Regions from separate parts of the Noviherbaspirillum album genome, predicted to be linked through region 2. Evidence: predicted binding sites of a transcription regulator. Region 2 holds the regulator's gene; each other region holds the start of a gene.

Region 1 (7,214 bases), on a different contig from region 2:
TCGCATCGTGCATGGCGGACTGGAAGGATTTGCCGCACCGGTCGACGAGGCGGTGTCGGCGCTCATGCGGCATCACCTGGAAGCAGCGCGGCTGGATTATGAACGCAATCAGCGCATTCACTACTGGGTCAAGATCTCGTGTGCGGCCGGCATCTTGCTTGCTGTACTGCTCGGCACCGTGATTTGCATCTGGCTGGTGCATGCCATTGCAAGGCCGCTTGCTTCCGCAGTCGATGTCGCGCGGCGGGTGGCCGCGGGCGATCTCAGCAATGACATCACCGTCAACACCAGCGACGAGACCGGTCAGCTGCTGCTGGCGCTGAAAGACATGAATGCCAGCCTCGTCGGCATCGTCCGCGAAGTCCGGAGCGGCACGGAAACCATTGCCACCGCATCGGGCCAGATTGCCACCGGCAACCAGGATCTGTCGGCGCGTACCGAGAGCCAGGCCAGCTCGCTGGAAGAGACCGCGTCGTCGATGGAGGAGCTGACCGCGACGGTGAAGCAGAATGCGGACAGCGCCGAGCAGGCCAACCGCCTGGCACTGTCGGCATCCGAAGTGGCGGTGAGAGGCGGCACGGTGGTGATGCAGGTGGTCGAAACCATGGGTTCCATCAATACCTCCGCACGGCGCATCGTCGACATCATCGGCGTCATCGACAGCATCGCGTTCCAGACCAATATTCTTGCGCTCAATGCCGCCGTGGAAGCCGCGCGGGCTGGCGAACAGGGCAGGGGCTTCGCCGTGGTGGCCACCGAAGTGAGGCAGCTTGCCCAGCGTTCGGCCGCCGCCGCCAAGGAAATCAAGACGCTGATCGACGATTCGGTGGAAAAAGTGGATGCAGGCGCGCGGCTGGTCGATGAAGCCGGCGCCACCATGCAGGAAATCGTGCAGAGCGTGCGCCGCGTCACCGACATCATGGGCGAGATTTCGGTGGCGAGCAAGGAACAGACCGACGGCATCCAGCAGGTCAACCAGGCTGTCAATCAGATGGACGAAGTAACGCAGCAGAATGCCGCCCTGGTCGAGGAAGCGGCGGCAGCAGCGGCGTCGCTGCAGGATCAGGCCGTCAGCCTGACCCGGGTGGTCGGCATCTTCAAGCTGGCAGGCGACCATGAGCAGGAGCACTCCCAGGGCCGGTTCCTTGGCCTTGAATCCAGCCTGCCGCAGGCCGCCATCGTCATGCCGACATCAGCACCGGTACGCGTGTCGCTTCCAGCACCGCGCGCGTGACCGCGCCCAGCATCAGTTCGCGGAACCGCATGTGGCCGTAAGCGCCCATCAGCAGCAGGTCGGAACCGCGGGTGTCGGCAAGGCCGATCAGCGCCTCGCCTACGGCGCCCTCCGGCTGCCGCTGCAAGACTTCCGCATGTATTCCATGGCGTGCCAGGTATTGCGCGAGGTCGCGGCCCGGCGACATTGACTGGCTGCGCGCATCGAAGCTGACGACCTCTACATGCTGGGCGCGCCGCAGCAGGGGAAGCGCGGAGGCAACGGCGCGAGCCGCTTCCATGCCGGCATCCCAGGCGATCAGCACGCGCGTGCCGATATTGTCGAAGCGGCCGGTATGCGGCACCACCAATACCGGCCGGGCCGAATTCAGTACCACGAACTGGGCGAAATCCGGCATGACGACCGGTGATCGCTCCTCCGGGTCGTTTTGTCCGATCACCACCAGGTCGGCATAGCGTGATTGCAGGCAAATGCCGCCGCCGGCCTCATCGTCGACCAGCCGCTTCTCGTACGAGGACAGCCCCAGCTTCTGCACGCTGGATTCGAAATCCTCAAGACCCTGCCGAGCGCGGTGACGCAGGAAATCAAGATGGGTACGCAGGTTGGGGTCGAGTTCGGCCAGCATGCGGGCCTGCACCAGGTAACGCGATGCACCGGTGGTCGCGGTGCCGATCAGGTGTGCCTGTTCCGTCATGGCGACTGCGGCGGCAATCTTGATGCGCTCACCAGCCGAGGCGGATTCATCGACATGCACCAGGATGGTTTTGTAAGACATGGCTTCATCGTTTGCCGTGGCACGAACGGCAACGCGGCTTGCTCTCGATGCCGCCACCTTAGCGTCAAACCATCGGGGCGTAGCATGCCGAATCGGTGCGGTTTGAGACGCATCAAGGCCTCGTCGATGGCCGCGCCCGGAACGGCGCAAAAGCCGGCTTGATTTCAGGAGCACCCACCATAGAATGAGAAGTATTGCGCCGCCAATGGAGTTCCCATGCGCTTGTCCAAGCTTTGCAGCCTTCGCATTCAGCACGCCTTTCGCCATTGCCTTGCACACAGGCAATCCAAGCCTTCCCAGCCTGACGGCGCTGCCGGCCGCGGAATGAGCCGCCGGTGACCGTCGCCTATTTCCGCTTCTATGCCGAGCTGAATAATTTTCTTGCGCCCTGGCAGCGCCAGCAGTGTTTCAGCCACGTCTGTTCGCGCGATGCGAGCGTCAAGCACATGATCGAGGCGCTCGGGGTTCCCCATACCGAGGTCGAGCTCATCCTGGTGGATGGCGTGTCGGTGGATTTCTCGCACAGGCTGCAGGATGGCGAACGGGTGAGTGTCTATCCGTCGTTTCACGACATCGATGTGACGCCTTTAACAAGGCTGCGCCCGGCGCCGCAGGGCGTCGACAGGTTCATCGCGGATGCGCACCTGGGCCAACTGGCGCGCAACCTGCGCATGCTCGGTTTCGATGTGCTCTACCGCAACGATTACAGTGATGCCGAAGTGGCGCGCATAGCCGCCAGCGAAGACAGGATCGTGCTCACGCGTGACCGCGACTTGCTGATACGAAAGGAAATCGTGCGCGGCTGTTACCTGCACTCGGTGGCTTGCGATTTGCAGATGGCCGAAGTGCTGAGCCGTTTCCGGCTGGCGGCCGCGGTCAATGCCTTCAGCCGCTGCCTCAACTGCAACGGCCTGCTGCAAAGCGTACCGAAGTCCGATGTGCAGGAACGCGTTCCCGACCACAGTCGAAAGGCATATGACCGCTTCTATGAGTGCCAGGGCTGCGCGCAGGTCTACTGGGAAGGTTCGCACGTCGCCAGGATGCGCCAGCGCGTGGCCCGGATGCTCGGCGAGGAAAGCGTCGCCGGGCAGGAAGACGGATCCGTGCGCAAATAAATGCGGCACCCCCCCGCGGGCAAGAGTTGCATGAAGGAAGAGCATCCTGCATTTTTCTGCTATAACGCGGCATCGGCAATCCATATCCTCCCGCGCATGAACAAACTCTACTCCACCGCCTGCGAACGCAACCGCGATCCCATCCTCCAGATATTGCGCGGCGTGCTTGCCAATGCCGGCCGCGTGCTGGAAATCGGCAGCGGCACTGGTCAGCATGCGGTCTACTTCGGTGCCGCGTTGCCGCACCTGAGCTGGCAGACCAGCGACCTTCCGCAGAACCATCCGAGCATACAGGCGTGGATTGCCGAGGCCGGCCTGTCCAACGTACTGCCGCCGATCGCGCTCGATACCGCCGCCGGCCCCTGGCCGCAGCAATCCTTCGACGCGGTATTCACCGCCAATACCTGCCACATCATGGCGTGGGATGAGGTGGTGGCAATGTTTGCCGGCATCGCGCGCGTGCTGCGGCCCGGCGGGGCCGTCTGCATCTACGGGCCCTTCAACTACGGCGGACGCTTCACCAGCGACAGCAATGCCCGGTTCGATGCCTCGCTGAGGGAACGTGCCGCGCACATGGGCCTGCGCGACTTCGAGGCGATGGATGCACTGGCGCGCGGACATGGCCTGGAATTGGCGGCCGACCATGCGATGCCGGCCAACAACCGCCTGCTCGTCTGGATCAAAACCGCCTGATGCTTCAGTGAATGTGCAGGTTCGCCTGCACGCGCAGCAGGTCGGTGAAATGTTCGGCCGATACCGGCTCGCTGAAGAAGAAGCCCTGCACGCTGTCGCAATCGTTGTCGCGCAGGAAGTCGAACTGCTGCTGGGTTTCCGCGCCTTCCGCGATCACGCTGCATTCGAGGCTGTGCGCGAGGTTGATGATGGCCTTGGTGATTGCCGCATCGCTGCGGCTGAAAGGCACGCCCTGCACGAAAGACTGGTCTATCTTCACGGCACGGATCGGGAACTGCTTCAGATAGGCCAATGACGAATAGCCGGCGCCGAAGTCGTCGATGGCCACGCTGACGCCGATGTCGCGCAGCGCGTTGAGCACCGCGATGGCCTTGTCCGGGTCTGCCATGACGGCGCTTTCCGCTATTTCGAGTTCGAGGTAGCGGGCCTCCAGCATGGTTTCGGCAAGGATATTGGTGATGTTGTCGATCAGCTTGTCGTCGCCGAGCTGGCGTGCCGACAGATTGACCGCCACTTTCATCCGTGCCGGATTGATCCTCTGCCATTCGCGGTTCTGCCGGCATGCGTTGCGGATCGCCCAGTAGCCGATGGAATGGATCAGGCCCACTTCTTCGGCCAAGCGGATGAAGCGCTGCGGGGGCACCGCGCCGAACACCGGGTGATTCCAGCGCAGCAGCGCCTCCATGCCGCTGATGCGGTTGCTCATCACATCCATCTTCGGCTGGTAGAGGATGAAAAGCTCGTTGTTCTCGATGGCCCGGCTGAGCGCGGTTTCCATCGCGATCCTTTCTTCCGCATGCCGGTTCATCTCAGGCGAGTAATAGCGATAGTTGTTGCGTCCCACCTGCTTGGCCTGGTACATCGCGGTGTCGGCGTGCTTGAGCAGCGTCTCCACGTCGGTGCCGTCGCTGGGATAGCTGCTGATGCCGATGCTGGTGCTCATGACCAGCGTCTCGTTGCCGATAACGAGCGGAGGGCGAAAAGCGGAGAGAATCTTTTCCGCGATCACATTGCCGCGATGCGGCTCGTCGACATTCTCCACCAGCACGACGAACTCATCGCCGCCGAGCCGCGCCACGGTATCGGATTCACGCAGGATGTTCTCCAGGCGCCTGGCCGCCTCCTTGAGCACGAGGTCGCCGGCGGCGTGTCCTAGCGTATCGTTGATCAGCTTGAAGCGATCGAGGTCGAGAAACAGGACCTCGACCGATCTTCCGGGCCGTTCCGCGATCGACAGCGCATGCTCCAGGCGCTGGTACAGCAGGATGCGGTTAGGCAGGCCGGTCAGCGAATCGTAATGCGCAAGGTATGCCATCTGCTGCGCGGTGCGCTTGCGCTCGGTGATGTCGCGGGCGATGAATAGCGACGCCGGCCTTCCGCGATACATGAACACCGAGGAATTGAGCTCCAGGTCCACAGCCACGCCGTCGAGTCGCCTGATGCCGAGCTCGGCCGGCCCCACGGCCTCGCCCTCCTGGACATGCTCGATGCGCTGCCGCACGGCGTCGTGGAACTGCGGCAGCAGGAATTCATACAGCGAACGGCCGATGATCTGGCTGGCATGCGACGCGCCGAAGAGGCAAACGGCCGCCTGGTTGGCCAGTACGAAACGGCCGTCCTGCTGCGCGAGGATGGCGTCGGGCGAGAGTTCGACGACAGTGCGGTAGCGTTCCTCCGCTTCCCGAAGGGAAACCTCGGCCTCCTTGATGTGGGTGATGTCCTGCACCGTGCCGAACATCTTTACCGCCCGGCCGTTCTCGTCCTTCTGCAACTGCCCGCGCCCGGCGACATTGCGCACGCTGCCGCCGGGCGGAATGATCCGGTATTCGAGGTAAAACGGCTGGCCGGTGTCGCGGCATGCCGCGATCGCACGGCCCATGGCTTCGCGGTCATCCGGGTGAATGAGCTGCCGGACGTTGTCGAGCGTTGAGGGAAACAGGTTCTTGCTGACCTTATACAACCGGTACAGTTCGTCCGACCAGGTAAATTCATTCGTTTCGAGATTCCAGTTCCAGCTGCCGATCTGGGCCAGCGACTGCGCTTCCGACAACTCGCTTTCGCTTTGCGCCAGCTCTCTCTCCACGTGCTTGCGCGCCTCGATGTCTTCCATCAGCGCATCGGTACGCTCGCGCACCCGCTGTTCCAGGCTATCGCGCTCGGCGCGCAAGGCTTTCTCGACCGCGGCATGCCGATAGACCAGGCTGGACAGCGCCAGGCCAGTGGTGCCGATCACGCAGATATAGACCATCAGCAGCATGAGCGAAGTCGCCACATCGGGGTTGACAAAGGGACTGAGGCCATCCGCGGTATGCCAGGCGGCGGCGGCGCAGATGATGGCGGTCGTCCAGTTGACGCTGGCGAAATTGAACCGGAACGCCGCCCACAGCAAAAAGGGAATCGGCAGGTAGACGATCGGCTTGAACGGCAACAGGCCGGCGAATGCGATCTGGGTCGCGGTCAGCAGCAGGGCCAGGAACAGGCCGGCTTCCAGCAGTTTCAAGCGGGGCCAGGACTGGCCGCGGGCGAAGTTGAGCGACATCAGCAAAGGCACGCCGACGATCATGCCGGTTGCGTTCCCCATCAGCCAGGTCAGCCAGGTAAGGGCAGCCTGGTCCGGCGCGCCGGACTGCTCAGGATAAGCGATGCTCATCGCCGCCGTCCCGAATGTCGCGCCGATGACGGAACACAGCACTGCGATGCCGACAAAGCGAAAGATCGGTCCCTGATGGATGAATCCCCGGCGAGACGGATAAAAGCGATCGATCAGATACACGACCGTGCAAGCTTCCAGCGTGGCGCCGATGCCGATCGCCAGCGACGAAATCAGCGGAATGCCGGACGACAGTACGGTGCTGAGGATGGCGCCGATCAGGACGCCCGGGGCGATCCGGTAACCCAGCCGCAGAATCGCGCAGACTGCCAGCGCCGCCGGCGGCCACAGGGGGCTGACCATGCCCGGAAGCATGCCGAAGCTGAAGGAAAGAAGGCAGCTCAGGTAATACAGCAGGGTGAATGCGACAAACGCGGAGAGGCAGGGCATCCCGGCCGTCCATCGGCCCGGCGAGGGATTTTGGCTCGCATGACTTTTCAGAAATCTGAACAAGTTCATCTGAGGCCTTCGCAGTTGAAGCGATGAGGAAGTCGAGCGCGTCGTTGCACAACCAGCCTGTTCAATATGCCATTTCTTTTTACTTATTCTGTTGAATTGGCGCAAACGGCAAGAGAACCGTCCTGCAAGCTATGACGCCGTTCGAGACTATTGGTTTCTGGGCTTCGAAACCACATCGATTTCCATGTTGACCTACGCATCGACTTCCCATTCCGGCGAATGCCGGCAGCACGTGCGCAAGCGGCTTTCATGCAACATCGCGGAAGATCATGCGTCACGTTCCTTGAT
Region 2 (7,214 bases):
TTGAAAAGTCAAAGAGTTGAAACCATGGGCGAACCTGCAGTGAAGGTTTCGGTAATCAGGATGTACGAAGCCCGCCAGGAGATCTATCCTCGCGAAATCAAGGGCACGTATGCCAACTTGCGCTGGCTGTGCGTTTTCCTGACCCAGCTGGTGTTCTACGGCTTGCCCTGGATGTCATGGAATGGCAGGCAGGCGGTGCTGTTCGATCTGGCCGCCCGCAAGTTTTACCTGTTCGGCATCGTGCTGTGGCCGCAGGACTTCATCTACCTCGCGCTGCTGCTGATCGTCTGCGCCTACTCGCTATTCCTGTTCACGGCGGTCGCCGGACGGGTGTGGTGCGGCTACTCCTGCCCGCAGACGGTCTACACCGAGATCTTCATGTGGATAGAGCGCAAGATCGAAGGCAGCCGCAGTGCGCGCATGCGCCTCGACAAGCAGCCCTGGAGCGCTGAAAAAGTCGCGCGCAAATCGGCCAAGCACCTTGCCTGGGGGTTGGTTGCGCTGTGGACCGGCTTCACCTTCGTCAGCTATTTCACCCCGGCGCACACCTTGGGCAGCGAAGTCCTGACGATGACGCTGGGCCCCTGGGAAAGCTTCTGGATCCTGTTCTACGGTTTCGCCACCTATGGCAACGCCGGCTGGATGCGCGAACAGGTCTGCAAGTACATGTGCCCGTATGCTCGCTTCCAGAGCTCGATGTTCGATCGCGACACGCTGATCGTCACCTATGACCAGAAGCGCGGCGAACCGCGCGGCGCGCGCGGGCGGCATGTGAACAAGGCGGCGCTCGGCGACTGCATCGACTGCTCGATGTGCGTGCAGGTTTGTCCGACCGGCATCGATATCCGCAATGGCCTGCAGTCGGATTGCATCGGCTGCGCCGCCTGCGTCGACGCCTGCAACATGGTGATGGACAAAACCGGCGCGCCGCGCGGACTGATCCGCTATGCGACCGAGAACGCGATGGAGAAGGGCCTGGGCAGCGCGGACATCCGCAAGCGAGTCCTGCGCCCGCGCGTGCTGATCTACAGTGCGATCCTGATGCTGATCGTCGGGATGTCGTTCGCATCGCTGATCGGGCGCGACCTGGTCAAGCTGGACGTGATTCGCGACCGCGGCTCGATGGGCCGCGAAGTGGAGGACGGCATGATCGAAAACGTCTACCGCCTGCAGATCATGAATACCGACGAACGGCCGCACCGTTACCGGATTTCGGTCAAGGGCATCGACAGCATCGCGCTGGCGACGGAAGACGAAGTCTTGCTCGAGCCTACCGCTTCCCGCGCCGTGCCGGTCCGGGTGCGCATCGCCCACGGCAAGGGTGAAAAGGGATCGAACAAGATCTGGTTCGAACTGAAGGCGGAAGACGATGAACGGCTGCGGGTCGAGGAACAAGCGGTTTTCATCGTGCCCCGTTAAATACGAACCGGCCAACGCAATCAACGAATCAATGAAGGAGTGCATCATGCAATCGACAAATTCTCGCCGCGCCGCATCCAAGGTGTCCTCGGCACCTTGGTACGCCCATCGCTGGCCGTGGCTGCTGATGCTCGGCCCGATCATCGTGGTGATCGCCGGCATCCATACCACCTGGATTGCATTCACCCGGCAGGATGCGCTGGTGGTGGACGACTATTACAAGCAAGGCAAGGCCATCAACCAGGACTTGAGCCGGGACCGGGTCGCCGCCAGCATGAAGCTGCGGGCCTCGATCCGCTATGACGCTTCCTCGGGCCGGCTGCTCGGAAACGTGCGCAGCCTCGGCCAGCCCGTCGGAAGCTCGCTGACCATCAAGCTGGTGCATTCGACCCAGCCCCAGAAAGACGTTGTGCTGCAGGTGCAGCCGGATGCGGAAGGCAGCTTCGCCGTTGCGCTGCCGATGCTTGACCGCGCACGCTGGCAGGTATCGATGGAAGGTGCGGGCCGCAACTGGCGACTGCACGACGTCTGGGACTGGCCGGTGCAGCGCTCGGTCGAGCTGAGCGCCGACCGGACGGATTGATCATTCGGAAGTAGCGGGGCGAAATCTGGCGCCACCTCGCATAGCTGGCATAGCTGGCGGTGCCGGGAGGGGCAAGGAGTGCTGGAAGGCAGGCATGGGGCCATTCCCGATTTTGCGAGCGGTTTTCACGTGAATTCCCGTATTCGGGAATTCACGTATCACGCAAGGCTGCCAGAGCGAATCCGCTTTAATGGAAAACAATGCCTGTCCGTCGTTCATGGACAGGCAAGATGAGGAGGTGACAATGGCAAGACTGATCATGGCAGTCCTGTGGCCGTCGTTTCTGGTCGCTATTGTGGCCGAAGGTTTTTTCTTTTCACTATTCGACCCCCGCGACATCGCGATCGGCGGCGCGCATGTCGAATTGAATCCGCTCGGCGTCTACAGCCTGGGATTCTTCTGTTTCTGGGGATTCTGCAGCCTGGCAAGCATGCTGACTTGCTATCTGCTCAACGTGCCCGACGATAAAGGGCGGCGCGTTCCGCTGTAACCGTCCGGAAGGAGCCGGCGGCGCGTTTCAGGCGCAGGTCTGGGTGCCTGCGGCGACCGCCTTGAGCGTTACCGGTTCGAGCAATTCGAGGTCGCGGTTGCTGACCTTGATCCAGCCGCGCTTCTTGAATTTCGAGAGCAGGCGGCTGATGCTTTCAATCGTCAGCCCCAGGTAGTTGCCAATTTCCTCACGCGTCATGCGCAGCTGGAAGCTGGTCGAGGAGTAGCCCCGGATCGAATAGCGAGACGACAGGTTGGTCAGGAAAGCGGCGAAGCGCTGTTCGGCGCGCATGTTGCCAAGCAGGAGCATGACACTTTGCTCGCGCGTGATTTCCTGGCTCATCATCCGGTGGAAGTGGTGCAGCAGCTGCGGCATTTCCCCGAACAGGCCTTCCAGCCGCGAAAACGGGATTTCGCAAACCTCGCTGTCTTCCAGCGCGATCGCGTCGCAGTGATGACGTTCCGTGCTGATCGCATCCATGCCGAGCAGTTCGCCAGCCATCTGGAAGCCGGTCACCTGCTGGTCGCCGCTTGGGTTGACCTGGTGCGTCTTGAAGTGACCGAGACGGATCGCATACAGATTGGTGAACGGATCGCCGACGCGGTACAGGTGGCTGTCACGGGCGATCTTGCGGCGGCGGCCTATGATCTGGTCGAGACGGTCCATATCCTTTTCCTCGAGGCCCATCGGCAGGCAGATCTGATGCATGCTGCAAGCGGAGCAGCGTGCGCTGATTTCACGCGAACGGGATGTGGCGGGCTGGCGGACGAGGGCTTGTGCTTGTGTCATGACGGCGTTTCCTTGGAGTCTGGCAGCGGCATCGGATTTTCATCGCGGCTGCCGGTCGGTTTTGCAGTCATGTAGCAAGGGGTGTGCCAACGCTCGCGTCAACTGAAAAATATTAAAGCATTCCTCGCGCCGCAGGAGGGTTTGCCAGCGTTTGCCGGCGTTTGCCTATCCTTGGCGCTTCCGGCAGTCGCCTGGCCAACTCCTCATGTATTCCCGGTTGCGGGAATGATCTGTGCGAGCCCGGATGCTTCTTTCGCTGCTCCGTAAAATAAATCCGAACTGGAACGATCGGCAAAACACTTACTAGTGTGGCGCGCATGAACACCTTGTTATTCGCAGACGGGATGCTGGCTCCGGATCGGGTTCCAAATCCTGGATGAACCGAACTGACAAGGTGGTTCGGCATAACACCTATTAGCAGCAGACGTTGATCAATCCGAATTAATCAAGGAGAAAAGAAATGGCTTTACCAGTGCTCGGACTCGCAGGGATTACACGCGCGGGATTGGCCGCCGCTCCACAGGCAAGCGCCTTCGTGAAAAAGAATGGCGGAGAAATTGCGGACCTTACGGCCAACTTCTTCAAGAAAGATCACAACAAGGACAACCTCACCGGGAAAAACGGGGATAAGGGTTTGGTCAATGGTTTCAAAGACCTGATGAAGGACTTGGGACAGGGTAAGACGGATGCGCTTCTTAATATTCTGAAAAACGGCATGGGAATGGAGGACGAGGCGTTCAGCGCCTTTTCCAAACTATTCAAACAGGGCAATTTTTCAGGTATTCCCGCCAACGAGCTGTTCTCGGCGGGCAATTTCCTTTACAACATGGTTTCGTAGGCCCGCTCGCCGGCCTGTCGTTACAGGCCGTTTTTCGGGTCTTGGTTGCAGGCCATTGGCAGTCATGTGCGCGCATGACTTTCCGCGAAGAGTAGCCAATGCCGAACGCCAGGCGTGTCAGCTGATCAGCGAGCCTTCAGATTGAGGAAAAGGTTCGCTGCGAAAACCAGGATGCCGAGCGCAGCCACGATCTCCGATGCGGCCAGCACCGGCACCAGGGCCGCCGTCCCGGTGACGACCATGCCTAGGGCAACCGCCATGACAGGCAGCGAGAGATTGGCGAGCCAGAAATGCAGTCGCGCCAGCTTGCTCTGGCCTGCGGCCGGGAACACGCTGTAGATCAGCCCGGCCAGGGCCATGGTCGCCCAGCCGAGCAGGTTGACGTGCGCATGGACGGGCCGCATCGTGAAGTCGCGGCTGGCGCCCATCATGATGCCCATGCCGACGCCGATGATCAGGTATACGACAGCCAGCTTGAGCCAGATGATGCCGACCGCCGAGAAGGGCGGCGCGCTGGCGCGATCGCCGCCGTTACCATCGTCGCCGCGCCTGGCGGAATCGATGCGGTCATTGGAGACAGTAAGGGACGCTGTGGTGTTCATGATGTTTCCTTCCGGGGTATTGGGAATGGTGGAGATATTCAGACTGTGAGTGCTGCCGAATCGGTCAGATGCAGGGGGCCGAGGCGGTCGCGCCCGGCCAGCCTGCGCGCGGCATCCGCAATGGCTCCCGGCTGCGGCAGGAAAGCCTGTTCCAGCGGATAGCTCGACGCTGCCGGAGCATCCGGACCGGTCAGGCGCACGATCGGCGCCTTGAGCGCATCGAAGGCCTGTTCCGAGACGATGGCGCTGATTTCGGCGCCGACGCCGCACATGCGGCTGGCTTCATGCACGACCAGCAGGCGGCCCGTCCTGCGCACCGAACGCAGGATGGCTTCCTCGTCCAGCGGCTTGAGGCTGCGCAGGTCGATCACTTCCGCCGAGATGCCCTCTGCCGCCAGTGCCTCTGCTGCCTGGAGGCAGCTGCCGACCATCTTGGCATAGGACACGATGGTGACATCGCTGCCTACGCGCGCGACGGCGGCCTTGCCCAGGGGGATGACATGCTCGTTCTCCGGCACATCGCCCGGCACGTAGCCGAGCGCGAGGTCGATGAAGAACAATACCGGATTGTCGTCACGGATCGCCGCCTTGAGCAGTCCCTTGAAATCGGCGGCATTGGACGGCATCACCACTTTCAGGCCCGGGCTGTGAACGAACCAGGCTTCGAGGTTGTGGTTATGCTGCGCGCCGACGGTCCAGCCGGCGCCGGTCATGGCCATCACCACCATCGGGAATTCGAACTGGCCGCCGGAGAGGTAGCGCAGCTTGCCGGCGCTGTTGACGATTTCATCCATCGCAAAGCAGAGGAAGGGCGCGAACAGCAGGTCGACCACGGGGCGCAGGCCGGTGGCGGCCGCGCCTGCCGCGGTGCCGGCAATAATGCCTTCGGCCAGCGGCGTATTGCGCACCCGTTTTGCACCGAATTCATTCACCAGCTCAGGCCGCTTGGTGGCGACGCCTTCGCCGAACATCAGCACGCGCGGATCGCGCCGCATTTCCTCGGCCAGCGCCTGGCCGATCGCTTCATTGACGGTCATCTTGTTCATGCTGGACTCCTCAGGCGTAGACATCGGTGGCGAGTTCGGAGATGGCGGGGAAGGGCGACTCCGCGGCGAAGCGCGCGGCCTGCTCGATCCGCTCGCGCACGCGCTCCTCGATCACCGCGATATCGGCGGTGCTCAGCTCGCCGCGCGCGGCCAGGCGCTGCCGCATCAGCGCGACCGGGTCCTTCGCGCGCCAGCGCGCGAGTTCATCCTGGTCGACATAGGCCTGGTCGTCCGGTTCGAAGTGGCCGCGCAGGCGATAGGTATAGGTTTCCAGCAGATAAGGCCGGCCGGTTTCGCGGATGCAAGCAACCGCTTCGACGGCCGCCGCGTGCACGGCTTCGACATCGTTGCCGTCAACGGTGCGGCTTTGCATGTCGTAGCTTTTCGCCCAGTCGCTCACATGGTCGCCGCTCATGGTTTCCTTGCGGTGCACATAGGCTTGCCACTGGTTGTTTTCGCAGACGTAGAGGATGGGCAGCTTCCACACCGATGCCAGGTTGAGCGATTCATGGAAGATGCCTTCGCAGGCGGCGCCGTCGCCGAAGAAGCAGGCAACGATGCCGGGTTCGTCCAGCATGGTTTTCGAGAGCGCGACGCCGGTGGCCAGCGAGAGTTCGCCGCCGACGATGGTGGATGTCAGCAGCACGCCGAGTTCCTTCGCCGAGATATGCAGGGAGCCGCTCTTGCCCTTGCAGTAGCCGGTGCTGCGGCCCATGACTTCGGCCAGCAGGCGGCCGGCGTCCGCGCCGCGGGCGAGCAGATGGCCGGCGCTGCGGTGGTTGGTCAGGATGCAGTCGTCGCCGTCAAGCGCGGCGACCACGCCGACCGCGGAAGCTTCCTGGCCGACGGAGGTGCAGGTGCCGGCGGCGGCGCCCGATGCCTGAATCTCTGCGGTCTTTTCTTCATAGGCGCGGATCAGCATCATGCATTCGAGCATGGATGCCGGGCTGCGACCGCCTGTGCTGCTGCTGGCTGAAATCTGAGTCATGTTCGTCCTTCCCGGGTTGATCGGAATGGGGACGAAGTCTACTGCAGCACGACGGGTGGAAACCGCCGTCCGCATGGGCTTAAGGTTTTTTTAAGATTGTTTGAATGAAGTTTTAAGAATCGGCTGGCGGAAGAGTAAGGAAGTCTATTCCTGCAGCAATGAAATCGGGCGATCCACGCGCAGCCGGAAGCGCCCGCGCCCGGTCTTTTCGATGCGCATGGCTGCATTGCGTTCGACCAGGCGCTTGCCCAGCAGCAGCAGGCGGGCTTCAAGATTGTCGCTGACATCCGGCAGCCGAATCCGCGAATCAAGCCGCAGTTCGCGGTTGCTGAATTCGGTGCGACCCTTCTCCGCATAATCGCGCAACAGGTTCCAGAAAATGGAGCCTGCCACGCCCTTGATCAGATAATCGTCGCCCAGGAACACCGAATCGTTGCCGGCGAAATGCCGTACCGGAAG
Region 3 (7,214 bases), on a different contig from region 2:
CGTTGACGAGGGTGTCGACGATAACGAGGTTGCTGCCGCCTGTCTGCTGGACGGTTGCGGTCGCTCCGCCGGTTTGAGTGGCCTGCACCCTGTTGCTCGATCCGGTCTGGCCTACGGTCAGGAGATTGCCTCCGCCGCTCTGGTCCGCCAGTACTTCGTTGCCGCTTCCGCTTTGCGAGATCCGCGCCGTGTTGCCACCGCCCTCCTGCCTGACCGTCGCGGTGTTCGACGATCCTTGCTGAATCACCGATGCTGCCGAAGCGCCAATCTGATCGATGACGGCATTGTGGCCGCTGCCGGTCTGGCTGATGCTGGCAGCGTAGCCGCCGCTGCCGAGGTCGATATCGCCGCTTCCCATGTCCTGCGCACCCGCGCCGGCAGTCCAGATGCAAAGCATCAGCAGCAAGATAAGCTTCGTCATTGTTCGCTCTCTATGCTGTTCTGCTGGTCGGCGCGGAGATAGGCCTGGATGATTGGAGACTTCCAGTCCTCGTCATTCTTAAGCGCCCAGACGCGGTCCTTAATACCCTGCACCGTCAGGTGCACGACAGCGCTCTCGATCGCTTCCCGCACGCACAGTTGCACCGGTTCGTTGCGCGTGATGCCGGCTTCGAGCTCAAGCAGTTCCTTGAAATTCACGAAGCGAAAGACACCTGCACTGACTTCATATGAATAAATAGTCTTGGTCGTCGAGATGCTATTGAGGATGCGGCCGTTGCGAATATCCACGCTGCGCAGGTTGACCGTTACCTGATCCATGCGGTAGCGGTCCGACAAGCCGACTCCGAGATACCGCGCACCCGCGCCGCCGGTACGAACGTTAGTCTCATAGGCAACGATGCCGCCTTCGATGAGGACGGTCGCGGATGCGAGCGGCGGGAGCGTAATAGGCGCAGCCTGCTTTTCTCCCGGCACTTCCAGCGCGCGGACGATCTTTCGTTCGGTGAGCAGGTTCTGCAGCCCCTCTCTCTCTACCGGAGCGAACCATCCGGAATCCTTGAGCGCCTTCACCAGTAGCCCGCTGGCACCTTGCGTGACAGCCGTCGAGAAGGAACTGTCGGGAGCAGCCTTGTATTGGCCGGTCTGATCCCGGATCGTGTAGACGGCCGCCGTAACGCGCCCTTTGGGTTCCGGCAGGCGCAGCAGATCGCGCGTGGTCGGCGTGGGAGGAGACAGCACCGCCTTGTTATTGACTTCTTGCGGCGGTTGCATGGTGGTGCAGCCCACCATCAACACCGACATGAAAATGACAGATGCGGCAATGCGCTTCATTGGGACACCTGGAAGGAAGTGGAGACGCCTGTCGTCTTGTCGGTGGTTACGATCTCTAGTGAACCGCCGCCGATGTCATTGACGCTGATCCTGAAGTTTGCCGAATCCACCGTGCCGGGTATCAGCCGCCCGCCCGCGTCCAGCACCTGGCCGGTTGCCGCTGAAGCAATCCTGCTCAGCACCGAACGTTGCAACGTTTCATTAAAGTTCTGAAGGGGTGTTTCGCTCAAGTTTCTTCTTGCTTCCTCCTCCGGATCCTTGTGCTTGTTTTGCGCAGATGCGGTAGCAAGCATCGCAGGTCCGTTGTTCGGATTGCCGCCGAACGCCGGATTGATCGGCGTATAGATCAGCTCTGTGGCCTTGCCTGCCGGTGCGGCAAGGCTTGCGACCAAGCCCGCGAGAACAATAGTCATGTTTGATGCGGTCATCGAGCGGATTGTGATGATTTTGCTGCGCGTCTCTACGCTATGGAAATCGCCATTCTTTTTCATGGGATGCACCGTGCTGGTTAAGGACTCGATGGGTGCATCGTATTTAACTTGCGGTCGTCAGGCCATCCCCAGTTTGGGTGATTCGTTTGTTCTTAATCAAATCCGCCGGTATTCATTATGAAAATATGAATACCCCATTGGGAATAAGGAGAACTGCATGGCCGCGCTAAGCCATCCCCATCTCGTCGCCCGGCTGTACGAGGGTGTGAATGATGAAGCTGCATGGCATGAAGCGCTTGAAGGTTTCGCTGCATGCCTGCAATGCGATGCCGTATCGATAATGCAATTGCATAACGATACCCAGTTACTGACGGTTAAGGAAACCCATGGCTATGGAGCTGCACATCTCGAGACCCACTTGCAGGAGCACAGTGCAAGCGCATGCGCCATCGAGGCTGCGCGTCGATGCTGTTCGGTATGCCAGATGAAGAGCGGGACGGACCCCGCCTTCTATCCGCAATGCAGTACGTCGGAGATCGATGTACAGTTCACCAGCCACGGTGTAAAGCTGCGCTGGTTCCCGTTGTTCGCAAGCAGGCGCACCACGCATGTATTGGTGCTCGTCGAGGATCAGCACAGATCCCGGAACCCGGTTGCGTCCTGCGAACTTGCAGAGTTGCTTCGACCGCTTCCGCGAGCAGTCAGGCTTCGCGCGCGCCTGCGGTCACTGATACGGTCATCCTGCCTCGGCCAGAAAATCATTGACCGCTTCAATGTTCCCGTCATCGTCGTCAATCAGGCCGCCCGGCCGGTATATGCGAATGAAAGTGGACGGTCCTGGCTGCACGGACATACCGCCGATGAAAAGGATGCTGCTTTAAACGGCAATTCACATAAGGACAATCATGCCAGACACTTGGAAGGCTTCATCAAGGATCTCTGCGACGGCAGCGACGGCTCTCCCGGTTCGCTGCTGATCTCCGGCCACGGCGAGCACCCGGGTTCGCTGGTGATCGGAATCCCTCTTCCCGCTCACATGACCGATGACGAGGGCGCGCCCCTGGTCCTGCTGGTCGCACACCAGCGCTGCGCGCAGCAGGCATCGTGGATTCCGCTGGTGGCTTCCGCATTTTCGCTGTCGGCGGCCGAGCAGCGCCTGCTGGAACAGATGGTTCAGGTTGACACGCTGGATCATGCCGCCGACAACCTCGGTATCAGCAAGGAGACCACAAGGACGCATCTCAAATCCATCTTCGCCAAGACGGGAACCAAACGCCAGACCGGGCTCATCCGCATGGTGTCGAACATCGCTCAGATACATTAATTTAAAACTCGTCGGCGCCGAGGTCCGGATCCTTAAACAATAGTCGCTGAACCTCCAGATCGGAAATGGTCTGGTAGGAGTTGGCTGCAGCGATATCCGCTATCAAATTGATCTGCGCCCGCAAGGTGGGCAGTATGGTCTGGTAGACCCGTGTATTGTTGTGCTCTACCCAGACTTGGTTGCCCAGCCTTGCGGATGGGCGTTCGTGAATCGATACCGCGTAACGTTCATTCATCGGCTTCTCGCGCCAGAAGAAAGAGAAGGAGCGAAAGAAGTCTTGGCCCGCCACCGTGATGGTGTTGTCGATCACCACTCCGCCATATTGCTCCTGCAGGGTTTTCCGGGCTTCCGCTGGTGAAAGTTCGGGAGCCGGGGTCGGCGTTCCGGCGGCGCCTGCGGCATCCGGCTTCGGTGGAGGCGCAGCTTTCATTCCCTTTGTTTCTTGTGCTAAACAACCGAGCACACTGAACATTAAAACGAGAGCGAGCAGGCCGGACATCTCGGACTTCATGGGCTCCTCCTGATCTAGGAATGCTGCCACTTTCATCCGGTAGGGTATCTGCCGCCTTGATCCTAATCAAATTTGTCGACCCCATTGGGGTCTTGCTTCGAGAAAGCTGAGAGCAGCCGGGTATGCGGTTACCTTAAGTAAATCAAGCATCTTTCAAAGATGCATGATTTTTCGTAAATGAAATATCTTCAATCATGTATCTTAATTGAAGTGCATGGCCATAGTTTCTTTTAGGGAAACGGCGCGCCTCGAAAAATTTTATGTTCGCCCGCGTTGTGATTCACACGGTGTTGCCGTGAGGTCAGTGTTGAGTCGGCCTAATTAATAATCAGATTAAGAGGTATTAAATAGTCTGACCTTGCATTTTTAAGAAATCAATCTTTCGTTTTCCGTTTGACGCTCTTTTTTGCAGCAACCGAATTGTCTTCCCCCGAATCATGATGTTTCCTAGCCAGGCGCTGAACGAGTCGAACCGCGGATGGTTGTTCCATCATGATGATCAAGAGCCGGCGCACCGGCTCCGGCATTTCGCGGCAGTCCTGCTCGGACTTGGGTTTGCCGGGTACGTAGGGATAAAGCCATTTGTCCAGACCACGCTTCGAGACGCCGATCAGCTCGGCAAACTGTTCACGGTTCGGGGCAATCGACTCGAATGCCGCCATTGCCCTTTCCAGTAACTCTTTCTGCTGCTGAGCCTTTTGCAGCATCAAGCGGTCGCTGACGGAAATCGATGGCTTTTTCAGGCGCGGCTTTGCCGCTGGTGGTGCCGACGCCGAACTCTCCGCAGTTTTGCGCGTTCGTGTGCGTGTTGCCGGGACGGCAGGCTTGATAACCATGACAACTCACCTATTCCTTTCGATCCTGCACGCTTGTGACGGCAGGGCAATTAGTTCATGCGTCTTCCAGCGGGTAGCTGATAGACGGACGCTCGATCATTGTATGCACGGCGCACTCGTTGCTTGATGAACCGCGCAGCAGCGAGGAGCGGCGGGGCAACAGTGCCGCTGGCAGATTCCTGAGATTGCTCAACGACGCGAACACGCGTCGACGCTTCCTGATCATTAGTCACCGGCTGTTGTTGATCTGTGGTTAGTGGCTGGCTTGCAGGAAGCGATCTTGAATAAGTCTCTTCCGAGCTGGCTTGTTGAAATGCGCGGCGGCGGCGTGCGCTTCCCTGGCAAGGGATTCTAAATTAAAGGTCGTTTCGTGTGGAAATATTGTTCAACTTATATGTTTCAGTTTGTAAATTAACGTCGGAGCAGGAAAACGGGATGCCGGTCCCGAGCGAACCGCCTGTCATATCAACACTAGTGCATCTTGACGCCTGTTCCAGGGCCTCTTCTATAAAATGAATGCTCATTACATCAATTCATCGACCATGCTAATCGCCACCCACTCCGGAAAATTTCACGCCGACGACGTCTGGGCCGTCGCCGTCCTCGACCTGGTGTTCCCCAACTGCAATCTGGTCCGCACCCGCAACATGGACATCATTGCCGGCGCCGACTTCGCCGTCGATGTCGGCGGCGTATGGGATCCCAAGGCCGGCCGCTTCGATCATCATCAGAAAGGCTTTGCCGGCGCGAGGGAATCAGGCGTGGTCTATGCGAGCGCGGGACTGGTATGGAAAGAGCATGGGCCGCGCTGCGTGGCCCTCATTGCCCAGCGACATGCCTCTTACACGCTGTCGGAAGACAGCGCGCGCCAGATCGCTTATGCCATCGACGGCGACCTGGTGCAATATCTGGACATGGCCGATACCGGTGCAGCGAAGAATGCGCCGGGAAGCTACGGCCTCTCGGCCGTGATCTCCGGTTTCAATCCCAACTGGCTCGATGAGCAGGCAGCGCCCAGCGCGGCGGCGGCCGACGAACTGCGGCTGGCGCAATTTCGCAGGGCAATGGAATTCATCAGGGATATCCTGGTCAATGCGGTCAAATACCGTGTGAGCGGTTTGCTTGCGCTGGAGCAGGTACGCAGTGCCGAGCGCCTGGAGCAGGGACGCTTGCTGTTCATTAAGAACAGCGCGCTGCCATGGGTAACGGTGGTGCGCAATGAAATGCCGAATGTGCTGTTCGTCATCAGCCATAACATCGCCGAGCAGCGCTACATGCTGCACACTGTACCGGCGGCGGCGGACACCTTCGAAGCACGCAAGGATCTGCCGGCGTCTTGGGCCGGGTTGCAGGGCGCGGAGCTTGCGGCCGTGACTGGTGTGGAAGATGCCGGGTTCTGCCACAACAATCTCTTCATTGCCGCAGCGCGCAGCTACGAAGGCATATTGCGCATGGCTCGGCTGGCGCTCGACGAGCCTGTCCAGTCGGCGTGACCTGCCGGCCGCCAGCATCGAAATTGCCGCCTTGGCCTAGTGGTGCGTGTTAAAAATTTGTTGGTCAAATGCGGACGAAAATCGCGCCGATACTGCGTCAAAAATGCTCGCAAGGCCTCGGCCTTGCTACGCTTTTCTCCTTGTCTCGACACGATTTCGCCACATTTGCCTTCAACAAATTTCCAACTCACCCCACTAGGGCACCGGCTTCTTCGATATTTCTCAAAATCACTACGTACTTGATCATCGAATTTTTCGCTAGCTGATAGAATATCCGGTCGTCTGGCAGCTTGCCGCCGCAGTTGATTCAAGCGATGCATAAGGGAAATGCATGGGATGGTGTATTTCCTGGCGCGCTTATTACTGATCATAACAATAGCCACCATCCAGCCATTCATTTGGGAGAATCAATGAGTTCGATCACAACGGGACACTTGGCCAAAGTTCTGACCTCCAACAGCGAGCAGCTTCTGAACGGATGGGTCAACAGCATGCTCTCCCGCATGGTCAGGCGCGACAAGTCGTCAGAGAATGAAATGTTGCAGCAGGCGTCCCGTTTCCTTTCCCTGCTCGCCGCCGCGGTCTCCCAAGGGCAGAGCTATGACATCAATGCTCCCGCCTGGGGTGATGTCAAGGCGCTGCTTTCCGACATTTCGCTGACCCGCGTGCGCCAGGGCTTCTCGCCCATTGAAACCGCGACTTTCGTGTTCTCGCTCAAGGAGCCGCTGTTCGCGCTGCTGCGCACGGATTTGGCGGGCCAGCCTGAAGTGCTGGTCGAGGAAACGGCACAGACCGGCGCGCTGTTCGATCAGCTCGGCCTGTTTACCATTGCCGAATACCAGAAGGGCCGCGAGCAGGTCATCATGCGGCAGCAGCAGGAATTGCTGGAATTGTCGACCCCGGTGGTGCAATTGTGGAAGAACGTGCTGGCGCTGCCCCTGATCGGCACCCTCGACAGCGCGCGCACCCAGGTGGTGATGGAGAGCCTGCTGCAGAAGATCGTCGAAACCGGCGCCTCGATCGCGATCATCGACATCACCGGCGTGCCGACCGTCGACACCCTGGTGGCCCAGCATCTGCTCAAGACGGTCGCTGCCGCCCGCCTGATGGGCGCCGACTGCATCATCAGCGGCATCCGCCCGCAGATCGCCCAGACCATCGTGCACCTCGGCGTGAATCTGGAAGACGTGCTGACCAAGGCTACGCTGGCCGACGCCTTCGTCATTGCGCTCAAGCGCACCGGTGCCATCATCACGCATTCCGACTCCAACACCCCTAGCAACAGCAAGCAGTGAGGCCCTGATGGACCGTATTCCGATTTTACGGATGGGCCGGCTGCTGCTGGTG

What was found. The regulator FNR, encoded in region 2, switches genes on or off when oxygen is low (the NO sensors DNR and NnrR bind a similar motif). The targets are predictions, from matches to a motif close to TTGATNNNNATCAA.
Region 1: a site for FNR is predicted at 2,112-2,125, ahead of RY831_RS05470 (universal stress protein). Genes of this name have one in related genera too.
Region 3: a site for FNR is predicted at 3,595-3,608, ahead of RY831_RS01850 (CsgE family curli-type amyloid fiber assembly protein). Genes of this name have one in related genera too.

The regions. Positions count from the first base shown of each region.
Region 1 covers NZ_JAWIIV010000003.1:126,009-133,222, forward strand. The annotation lists gene RY831_RS05465 (methyl-accepting chemotaxis protein) at 1-1,234, shown strand, start outside; gene RY831_RS05470 (universal stress protein) at 1,182-2,009, opposite strand; gene RY831_RS05475 (Mut7-C RNAse domain-containing protein) at 2,345-3,124, shown strand; gene RY831_RS05480 (DUF938 domain-containing protein) at 3,221-3,817, shown strand; gene RY831_RS05485 (bifunctional diguanylate cyclase/phosphodiesterase) at 3,822-6,857, opposite strand.
Region 2 covers NZ_JAWIIV010000006.1:78,865-86,078, reverse strand. The annotation lists gene ccoG (cytochrome c oxidase accessory protein CcoG) at 25-1,419, shown strand; gene RY831_RS09325 (FixH family protein) at 1,466-2,002, shown strand; gene RY831_RS09320 (hypothetical protein) at 2,247-2,492, shown strand; gene fnr (fumarate/nitrate reduction transcriptional regulator Fnr) at 2,520-3,281, opposite strand; gene RY831_RS09310 (hypothetical protein) at 3,742-4,119, shown strand; gene RY831_RS09305 (hypothetical protein) at 4,245-4,721, opposite strand; gene RY831_RS09300 (alpha-ketoacid dehydrogenase subunit beta) at 4,760-5,767, opposite strand; gene RY831_RS09295 (thiamine pyrophosphate-dependent dehydrogenase E1 component subunit alpha) at 5,778-6,755, opposite strand; gene RY831_RS09290 (GAF domain-containing protein) at 6,900-7,214, opposite strand, start outside.
Region 3 covers NZ_JAWIIV010000001.1:410,789-418,002, reverse strand. The annotation lists gene RY831_RS01870 (hypothetical protein) at 1-421, opposite strand, end outside; gene RY831_RS01865 (CsgG/HfaB family protein) at 418-1,272, opposite strand; gene RY831_RS01860 (curli assembly protein CsgF) at 1,269-1,763, opposite strand; gene RY831_RS01855 (helix-turn-helix transcriptional regulator) at 1,921-3,027, shown strand; gene RY831_RS01850 (CsgE family curli-type amyloid fiber assembly protein) at 3,029-3,538, opposite strand; gene RY831_RS01845 (hypothetical protein) at 3,913-4,374, opposite strand; gene RY831_RS01840 (MYG1 family protein) at 4,887-5,867, shown strand; gene RY831_RS01835 (STAS domain-containing protein) at 6,278-7,162, shown strand; gene RY831_RS01830 (STAS domain-containing protein) at 7,170-7,214, shown strand, end outside.